DNA from 3 places in the Pseudomonas sp. SL4(2022) genome. Region 3 is predicted to be linked to each of the others. Evidence: predicted binding sites of a transcription regulator. Region 3 holds the regulator's gene; each other region holds the start of a gene.
The links. The regulator sigma-54, encoded in region 3, starts transcription at its own class of promoters, with help from an activator protein. The targets are predictions, from matches to a motif close to ANTGGCATNNANNTTGCTNT.
Positions count from the first base shown of each region.

Region 1: OU997_RS18795 (CmpA/NrtA family ABC transporter substrate-binding protein) is a predicted target of sigma-54. The motif match lies at 1,560-1,579, and genes of this name have one in related genera.
Region 2: OU997_RS01365 (flagellar basal body rod protein FlgF) is a predicted target of sigma-54. The motif match lies at 1,712-1,731, and genes of this name have one in related genera.

Region 1 is NZ_CP113060.1:3,974,919-3,978,195, forward strand. It holds gene acnB (bifunctional aconitate hydratase 2/2-methylisocitrate dehydratase) at 1-1,162, shown strand, start outside; gene OU997_RS18790 (YgdI/YgdR family lipoprotein) at 1,295-1,504, shown strand; gene OU997_RS18795 (CmpA/NrtA family ABC transporter substrate-binding protein) at 1,697-2,893, shown strand; gene OU997_RS18800 (ANTAR domain-containing response regulator) at 2,895-3,277, shown strand, end outside.
Region 2 is NZ_CP113060.1:277,642-280,918, reverse strand. It holds gene flgD (flagellar hook assembly protein FlgD) at 1-227, shown strand, start outside; gene flgE (flagellar hook protein FlgE) at 272-1,588, shown strand; gene OU997_RS01365 (flagellar basal body rod protein FlgF) at 1,780-2,520, shown strand; gene flgG (flagellar basal-body rod protein FlgG) at 2,567-3,277, shown strand, end outside.
Region 3 is NZ_CP113060.1:786,550-789,826, reverse strand. It holds gene ptsN (PTS IIA-like nitrogen regulatory protein PtsN) at 1-38, opposite strand, end outside; gene hpf (ribosome hibernation-promoting factor, HPF/YfiA family) at 54-362, opposite strand; gene OU997_RS03755 (RNA polymerase factor sigma-54) at 557-2,071, opposite strand; gene lptB (LPS export ABC transporter ATP-binding protein) at 2,209-2,934, opposite strand; gene lptA (lipopolysaccharide transport periplasmic protein LptA) at 2,937-3,277, opposite strand, start outside.

The DNA.
Region 1 (3,277 bases), 1.3 Mb from region 3:
CAGCTGGCTGAACCGCATGCTGCTGCCGGATACCGTCGGTACCGGTGGTGACTCGCACACCCGTTTCCCGATCGGCATCTCCTTCCCGGCCGGTTCCGGTCTGGTTGCCTTCGCCGCAGCTACTGGCGTAATGCCGCTGGACATGCCGGAGTCGGTACTGGTGCGTTTCAAGGGCAAACTGCAACCGGGCATCACCCTGCGTGACCTGGTGCATGCCATCCCTTACGTGGCCATCCAGAAAGGCCTGCTGACCGTCGAGAAGAAAGGCAAGAAGAACATCTTCTCCGGCCGCATCCTCGAGATCGAAGGCCTGGACGAGCTGACCGTTGAGCAAGCGTTCGAGCTGTCCGACGCCTCTGCCGAACGTTCCGCTGCCGGTTGCACCATCAAACTGCCGGAAAAGGCGATTGCCGAGTACCTGCGTTCGAACATCACCCTGCTGCGCTGGATGATCAGCGAAGGCTACGGCGATGCGCGCACCATGGAACGTCGCGCCCAAGCGATGGAAGCCTGGTTGGCCGATCCGAAGCTGATGGAAGCCGACAAGGACGCCGAGTACGCCGAAGTCATCGAAATCGACCTGGCCGACATCAACGAGCCGGTGCTCTGCGCACCGAACGACCCGGATGACGCCCGCCTGCTCTCGACCGTTCAGGGCGAGAAGATCGACGAAGTGTTTATCGGTTCGTGCATGACCAACATCGGTCACTTCCGCGCTGCCGGCAAGCTGCTGGATCAGGTCAAAGGGCAGCTGCCAACGCGTCTGTGGCTGTCGCCGCCGACCAAGATGGACGCTCATCAGTTAACCGAGGAAGGCTACTACGGCATTTACGGCAAGGCTGGCGCGCGCATGGAAATGCCGGGCTGCTCGCTGTGCATGGGTAACCAGGCACGCGTTGAGCCGAACTCGACCGTCGTCTCGACCTCGACCCGTAACTTCCCGAACCGCCTGGGTGACGGCGCCAACGTGTACCTGGCTTCTGCCGAACTGGCAGCAGTCGCCTCGATTCTCGGCAAACTGCCGACGGTCGAGGAGTACATGGCGTACGCGAAGAACATCGACAGCATGGCTGCCGACGTTTACCGCTACCTGAGCTTCGATCAGATCGCTGAGTTCCGCGAAGCAGCGGCAAACGCCAAGATCCCTGCTGTTCAGGTCTAAGCGTTAGCTGAAATGAAAAAGCCCCGCCTTGTGCGGGGCTTTTTCTTTATGCCTGCCTTGCGCAACAAAAGCCAGCAGCTACTTTCTGACATGGGGGTGTAATAACGCACCACAGACCATAAGGAGTTATTTATGAAGCACTGGATCATTGTTGCACTCTGCATGTCCTGTCTTGCCGGCTGCAGCAGCGAATACATCATCAGCACCACCGACGGCCAGATGCTCACCAGTGACGGTAAACCGCGCCTGGATAAAGGGACCGGGATGCTCGAGTTTACTGACAGTGAAGGCCGCAAACAGCAGATTCCGCAAAGCTCGGTCAAGCAGATGCTGGAACGCTGAGTTACTTCGCATACAACAAACCCCGCCACGGCGGGGTTTGTTGTATCTAGGGCTAAGTGGCATATGCATTGCTAAGCATCAACCAGCCTTTCCAACGGCGGAAACGCTTCAACAAGACAACGGTGTCGTATCACTCGTAAGCGAGGGCCGCGAGTGGCACGGCACCTTTCTGTGTGGGCCCAGGAAAGCACCATGAATGAGCGCCTGATCAGCTGCAGCGATACACCGGAAAAGCCCGTGTTGAATATTGGCTTCATGGCCCTGAGCGATTCGGCATCGGTGATTGTCGCCGCAACGCAGGGCTTTGCCGAAAAATATGGCCTGACCCTAAACCTGAAGCGGCAGCGTTCATGGGCAGGCTTGCGCGATAAACTGCTGAGCGGTGAACTGGACGCTGCCCACAGTCTCTACGGCTTGATCTATGGCGTACAACTGGGTCTGGGCGGCGCCCCTGCCACCGACATGGCTGTACTCATGGGGCTGAACCAGAACGGCCAGAGCATCAACCTGTCGCAGCCCCTGCAGGCCACCGGCGTGACCAGCGGTGAGGCACTGAACCAGTATGTGCACCAGCATGCCGCACGCCTGACCTTCGCCCAGACCTTCCCTACCGGCACCCATGCTATGTGGCTGTATTTCTGGCTCGCTAGCCAGGGCATTCATCCATTGCGCGATGTCGACAGCGTGGTCGTGCCGCCGCCGCAGATGATCGAACACCTCAAGGCCCAACGCATCGACGGTTTCTGTGTTGGCGAACCCTGGACTGCCAAAGCAGTGGAAGAAAACCTCGGCTGCACCCTGACCACTATCCAGGCGATCTGGCCCAATCACCCGGAGAAAGTGCTGGGCTGTACCCGTGCCTTTGTCCGCCAGCACCCCAACAGCGCCCGCGCCCTGATCATGGCCGTGCTGGAAGCCAGTCGGTTTATCGATGAGAGCGAGGAAAACCAGTGCAGCACCGCCCAGTTACTCAGCGGTCAGGATTATGTAGACGCACCGCTGTCGGCCATTCAACCGCGTTTTCTCGGCCACTATCAGGACGGTCTCGGCCATGCCTGGTTGGACGCTCATCCACTGCGCTTCCATGGTCAGGGCGCGGTGAACATGCCTTATCTATCAGACGCCATGTGGTTTATGACCCAGTTCCGCCGCTGGGGTCTGCTGCGTAATGACCCGGACTACCTGGCTATCGCCCGTCAGGTGCAACAACTCGATCTCTACCAGCAGGCCGCCAGCACCCTCGGCATCGCCGTACCGGCGCCCATGCGCAGCAGCCAGTTGCTGGATGGCCCGATCTGGGACGGCACTGACCCGGTCGGCTATGCCCGCAGCTTTGCACTGCATGCACGGGTTGATGTGCCCACTGACGCGCTGCAGGAGAGCTGCTGAGATGCTGCGTATCATGCTGATTAACGACACGGCGAAGAAAGTTGGCCGTCTGAAAACAGCATTGACCGAAGCAGGCTTCGAGGTCATCGATGAATCTGGTCTGACCATCGATCTGCCGGAGCGGGTCGAGGCAGCACGCCCTGACGTGATCCTGATCGATACCGAATCACCGAGCCGCGATGTCATGGAGCAGGTGGTGCTGGTCAGCCGCGACCAGCCGCGCACCATTGTCATGTTCACCGACGAGCATGACCCCGGCGTGATGCGCCAGGCGATTCAGAGCGGCGTCAGCGCCTATATCGTCGAGGGCATCCATGCCCAGCGCCTGCAGCCGATTCTCGACGTGGCCATGGCCCGTTTCGAGAGCGACCAGGCGTTGCGTGC
Region 2 (3,277 bases), 510 kb from region 3:
GAAATGTCAGCTTTATATGGGATGGCAAGGATGCGAGCGGCAAGGTGTTGCCGCCGGGCACCTACAAATTTGAAGCGCAGGCCACTTACGCCGATGGCACCAAGGGCCTTTACACCATGTTGCCGGCCAACGTTGACAGCGTCACGTTGGGGGGCAAGGAACTGATGCTTAATCTGGCCGGGCTGGGAGCTGTTCCGCTCTCCAAGGTCCAGGTCATCGGCCAGTAATTCAGCGATTTTAATGGCCGGGAGTTCCGGCAAAGGAGATATCCATGTCCTTCAATATCGGTTTGAGTGGGCTGCGTGCGGCAACCAGTGATCTCAATGTGACGGGCAACAATATTGCCAACGCGGGCACGGCGGGCTTCAAACAGTCACGTGCCGAATTTGCCGATGTATATGCGGCCTCTGTATTGGGTACAGGCTCAAACCCGCAGGGTAGCGGCGTTTTGCTGGCTAACGTTTCGCAACTGTTTAACCAGGGCAATATCAACTACACGCAGAACGCCCTGGATCTGGCGATCAACGGCAATGGTTTCTTCCAAACCAGCAACAATGGTGATGTCAGCTACACCCGTGCCGGTTACTTCGGTACGGATCGTGATGGCTTCATGGTCAACAATTTCGGTTACCGCCTGCAGGGCTATACGGTGGATGCGGCCGGTAACCTGCAAAACGGTATTGTCGGCGATTTGCAGATTGAAACAGCGAGCCAGGAACCGCGGGCGACTGAGAGTCTGGAGCAGGTCTACAACCTGAACTCCACCAATTTGGTACCGACCACCGTGCCGTTTAACCCGGCAGACCCCACGTCGTATAACTCGTCGACTTCGACCAATATCTATGACAGTCAGGGTAACGCCCACGTATTCACCCAGTATTTCCTCAAAACGGGGCCTAATACCTGGAACATGAACGTGCTGATTGATGGGCGCAACCCAACCAACCCGACGCTTACGACGCCATCGACAGTGCCTTTGACCTACACCGCGTCGGGTCAACTGAATGTGCCGGCCCTGATTGCCTCTACGCCGACAGGTTTTACCGTGGATGCCAATGGCGTGATCCAGTTGAGCACCTGGGTGCCGGCGGCGCCTAACACGGCTGTACCGCCGGTGTGGGGGCCCAACGGTGCGAGCGCCAGTGCCACTGGTATTGGCATCGATATTCGCAAGTCGACACAGTTTGCCAGCAGTTTTGCGGTTAACCGGGTGAGTCAGGACGGTTATACGACGGGCCAGCTTTCCGGCTTGGAAATTGACGACACCGGGGTGATCTTCGCGCGCTACACCAATGGCCAGTCGAAGGTGCAAGGGCAGGTGGTGTTGGCCAACTTTGCCAACGTGCAAGGATTGACGCCGGTGGGCAAGACCGCCTGGGTGCAGTCATTCGAATCGGGTGAGCCGGTACGAGGCACGCCGCGCAGTGGCACTCTGGGGGCATTGCAATCGGGGGCTCTGGAGGACTCCAACGTGGAGTTGTCGGATCAGTTGGTCAACCTGATCGTTGCTCAGCGTAACTACCAGGCCAACGCCAAGACCATTGAAACCAACAGTGCGGTCACCCAGACCATCATTAACCTGCGCTGATAGGTGTATAGGTCTGTCATGAGCGGCAAAAGCACGCCGCTTTGACGCTGAGAGGGCTCCTGATGGAGCCCTTTCTTTTTTTTAAAAGCTTTATTAATCAGTAGCTTGTGGTTTTTTTCGAATGCTGGCACAGCCATTGCTTTATCACCTGCATAGAGCAGCGGGCGGTAAGCCCAACTCGGAGAATAACCATGGACAAGATGCTGTACGTCTCCATGACGGGGGCCCACAACAACACCCTGGCCCAGCGAGCCCACGCCAACAACCTGGCAAACATTTCCACCAGCGGTTTTCGACGGGATTTTGAACAGGCCCGCTCAATGCCGATTTTTGGTGACAGTTATCCGGCACGCGCTTATGCCATGAGCGAGCGTCCGGGGACTGACTTTACGCCAGGCTCCTTGCAGGAGACGGGGCGTGATCTCGATGTGGCTGTGGGTGGTAAAGGCTGGCTGGCGGTTCAGGCACCCGATGGCGGTGAAGCCTACGTCCGCACTGCCAGTCTGAATGTCGATGCATTGGGCATGTTGCGCACCGGCAATGGTTTGCCGGTGATGGGCAATGCCGGGCCGATTGCCGTGCCGCCTGAGCAGAAAATCGAGATTGGCAAGGATGGCACCATCAGTATTCGTGCGCTTGGTGAGGCGCCCAGTGTACTGGCCGAGGTGGACCGTCTGAAGCTGGTGAACCCGGATTTGAAGCAGATGGAGAAGGGCACCGATGGCCTGATTCGCTTCAAGGGGCAAGAGCCGGTGCTGGCTGATGCGACCATGGAAATCACCTCTGGATTTCTTGAATCGAGCAACGTCAATGCGGTGGAAGAGATGACTGCGATTCTCTCCCTGTCCCGTCAATTCGAACTGCAAGTCAAGATGATGCGCACCGCCGAAGACAATTCGGCGGCTATGGCTCGCGTCTTGCAAATGACCTAATTATCAGCACGCGGCGCCGTTAAAACGACGCCCGAGGAGAATCGATATGCTTCCGGCACTGTGGGTCAGCAAGACCGGTCTGTCCGCTCAGGACATGAACCTGACCACCATTTCCAACAACCTGGCCAACGTTTCGACCACCGGCTTCAAACGCGATCGCGCCGAATTCGAAGATCTGCTGTACCAGATCCGTCGCCAGCCGGGCGGTCAGTCCAGTCAGGACAGTCAGCTGCCATCGGGTCTGCAGTTGGGTACCGGGGTGCGCGTGGTCGGCACGCAGAAGATTTTCACCGCCGGCAGCTTACAGACCACCGAGCAGCCTCTGGACCTGGCCATCAACGGACGTGGTTTCTTCCAGATTCTGTTGCCTGACGGCACGGTGTCCTACACCCGCGATGGTAGTTTCCACCTCAATTCCGATGGCCAGATGGTGACCTCCAATGGCTACGCCCTGGAGCCGGCCATTGTCCTGCCCAATGAGGTGCGTAGCTTTACCGTTGGTGAAGACGGCACCGTTTCGGTGACCACCACCGGTAACCCGCAGCCTCAGGTGGTGGGCAACTTGCAGACGGCGGACTTTATCAACCCGGCGGGTCTGGAAGCGATCGGCAACAACCTGTTTCTGGAAACCGCATCCAGCGGTGCGCCGCAAGTCGGCACCCCAGGCCTCAACGGTTTGGGTACCACGCTGCAGAACACCCTGGAAAACTCCAACGTCAGTGTTGTCGAAGAGTTGGTGAACATGATCACCACGCAG
Region 3 (3,277 bases):
GAACGGCCGGGGGTCAGGATAGTTTCAAGTCGGATCATAGGAGATAGACGATGTCAGCGGGCCATTGCACCCTGTTGACGTTCGAGCTGTTTTTCCTTGTGTTTGATGAGTTGTCGGTCGAGTTTGTCAGTCAGTAGATCGATGGCCGCGTACATATCGTCATGCTCGGCATTGGCGACGACTTCGCCACCGGCAACGTGCAAGGTCGCTTCGATTTTCTGTTTGAGTTTCTCGACCTCCATGATGACTTGCACATTGGTAATCTTGTCGAAGTGGCGCTCCAATCGGCCGAGTTTTTCGGCGATGTAGTCGCGCAGGGCGTCGGTCACATCCAGCTGATGTCCACTGATGTTGACTTGCATACCGCTTTCTCCTTGTTGCCGTGTGTAAGAGACAGGCAAAGGGCCTGCCGCCGGAACACTGTGGCGCGGAAGACGCTGACAGAGCTAGTCAGGCACATGCGCTGATTGCTAATAGGCAGTATGGCTGCTTTTGCAAAAAAGGCGTGGCCTGGGGTGTTTGGTCAGTGCTATCTGTCTTCCTTCTTTGTGCCGCCTTAGATCAATCGTTTGCGCTCACTGGAAGGCGCTATTCCGAGGGATTCACGGTACTTGGCGACCGTGCGGCGGGCTACTTGAATGCCCTGTGCCTCCAGTAAACCAGCGATCTTGCTGTCACTCAACGGCTTTTTCGCATTTTCCGCCGCGACCAGTTTTTTGATGATCGCGCGGATCGCAGTGGATGAGCATTCTCCACCTTCGGAGGTGCTGACGTGGCTGGAGAAGAAATACTTCAGTTCGTAAATGCCGCGTGGGGTGTGCATGAATTTTTGCGTGGTCACCCTTGAAATGGTCGATTCGTGCATGCCGACGGCTTCGGCAATATCATGCAGTACGAGCGGTTTCATCGCTTCGTCGCCGTAGTCGAGGAAGCCGCGTTGGTGTTCGACGATCTGCGTGGCGACTTTCATCAGGGTTTCGTTGCGGCTCTGCAGGCTCTTGATGAACCAGCGTGCTTCTTGCAGCTGGTTGCGCATAAAGGTGTTGTCGGCGCTGGAGTCAGCACGCTTGACGAAGCCGGCGTACTGCGCGTTGACCCGCAGGCGCGGCATGGCTTCCTGGTTCAGTTCTACCAGCCAGCGCTCGTTGTGCTTGCGCACGATTACATCGGGGACTACGTACTCGGGCTCGCTGGACTCGATCTGCGAGCCTGGGCGCGGGTTGAGGCTCTGGATCAGCTCGATAACCTGACGCAGCTCGTCTTCCTTGAGCTTCATGCGGCGCATCAGTTGGCTGTAGTCGCGGCTACCAAGCAGATCGAGGTAATCACTGGCCAGGCGCTGGGCTTCGCTCAGCCATGGGGTTTGGGCTGGTAATTGACGCAGTTGCAGGAGCAGGCATTCACCCAGGTTGCGCGCGGCAATACCGGCAGGTTCGAACTGCTGGATACGGTGCAGCACGGCCTCAACTTCGTCGAGCTCGATATCCAGTTCCGGATCGAAAGCATCGACCACTTCTTCCAGGCTTTCTTCGAGGTAGCCCTGATCATTGATGCAGTCGATCAGGGTGACGCCGATCAGGCGGTCCTTGTCTGACATCGGCACTAGATTGAGTTGCCAGAGCAAGTGGCTTTGCAGGCTTTCACCACTGGAGGTGCGGGTGGTGAAATCCCACTCGTCGTCATCACTGGCGCTGCTGGGCAGGCTGCTGGCGCTGGTCTGGTAGATGTCTTCCCAGGCAGTGTCTACGGGCAGCTCATTGGGGATGCGTTCGCCCCAATCGCCTTCTTCCAGGTTGTCCACCGTCTGTGTGGTTTCCTGAAAGCTGGTTTCCTGGTAGGGGGTGTCCTGCTGTTCACTGGAGCTGGCGCTCTCTGCGCCATCGGCCATGGGGTCCGAATTGTCGAAATCATCGCCGTCTTCCTGGCGTTCGAGCATCGGGTTGGACTCCAGGGCTTCCTGAATCTCTTGTTGCAGATCCAAGGTCGACAGTTGGAGTAGGCGGATGGCCTGTTGCAGCTGCGGTGTCATCGTCAGCTGCTGGCCCATCTTCAGGACTAGCGATGGTTTCATTGCAGACCTTATTTACCGGCGTCTGTGCGCAATCCACTACAGGGCGTTGTTAAAATCGCCACTAGGAAGCAAATTATATGCCTGACTTTTGGGGTTTTGCCTAGTCTTGGCTGCCGCAGGCCCGAGAAAAGCTGTGGTTACAGCTTGAACTCATGGCCTAGGTACACTTCTTTTACTGTCTGGTTGGCCAGGATTGCCTCTGCATCCCCTTCGGCGATCAGTTGACCGTCGTTGACGATATAGGCGGTTTCACAGATATCCAGTGTCTCACGCACGTTGTGGTCGGTGATCAGTACGCCGATGCCTTTGGCCTTGAGGTGGTGGATGATCTGTTTGATATCACCCACGGAAATCGGGTCGACACCGGCGAAGGGTTCGTCAAGCAGGATGAATTTTGGGTTGGTGGCTAGGGCGCGAGCGATTTCCACCCGGCGGCGCTCTCCCCCAGACAAACTCATGCCCAGGTTGTCGCGAATGTGGGTGATGTGGAACTCCTGCAATAGCCCCTCGAGCGCTTGTTGGCGCGCGCTGCTGTTGAGATCCTTGCGGGTTTCCAGGATGGCCATGATGTTGTCGGCCACGCTGAGTTTACGAAAGATCGAGGCTTCTTGGGGAAGGTAGCCAATTCCGGCGCGGGCGCGGCCATGCATGGGCTGATGGCTGACGTCGAGATCGTCGATCATCACGCGGCCCTGATCGGCCTGGACCAAACCGACGATCATGTAGAAACAGGTGGTCTTGCCGGCCCCATTGGGGCCAAGCAGGCCGACGATCTGCCCGCTGTCGATGTTCAGGCTGACGTCGCGCACGACCTGGCGGCCTTTGTAACTCTTGGCCAGGTGTTGGGCTTTCAATGTGGCCATTATTACTGCGCCTGTTGGTCGGCTGGTTTGTTCTTCGGCTGGATCACCATGTCGATGCGCGGACGTGGCGCAGTCACATTGGTGCCTGTGGCGCGGCCGGCGTTAACGATCTGGCGCTGGGTGTCATAGACGATTTTCTCGCCTTCGAAGGTGTTGCCTTCCTGAATCACCTTGGCTTGGTCGATCAGTACCACGCGCTCGTTGGCCATGAAGTACTGGATAGTCAGGCCGTAGGCCTTGACGATCTGCTTGTCGGCTGACGGCAGTTGTTCGTAATAGGCGGGCTGGCCGACGGAGGTAAATACCTCAACATCGCCTTGGGCACTCTGAGTAATGGTCACGG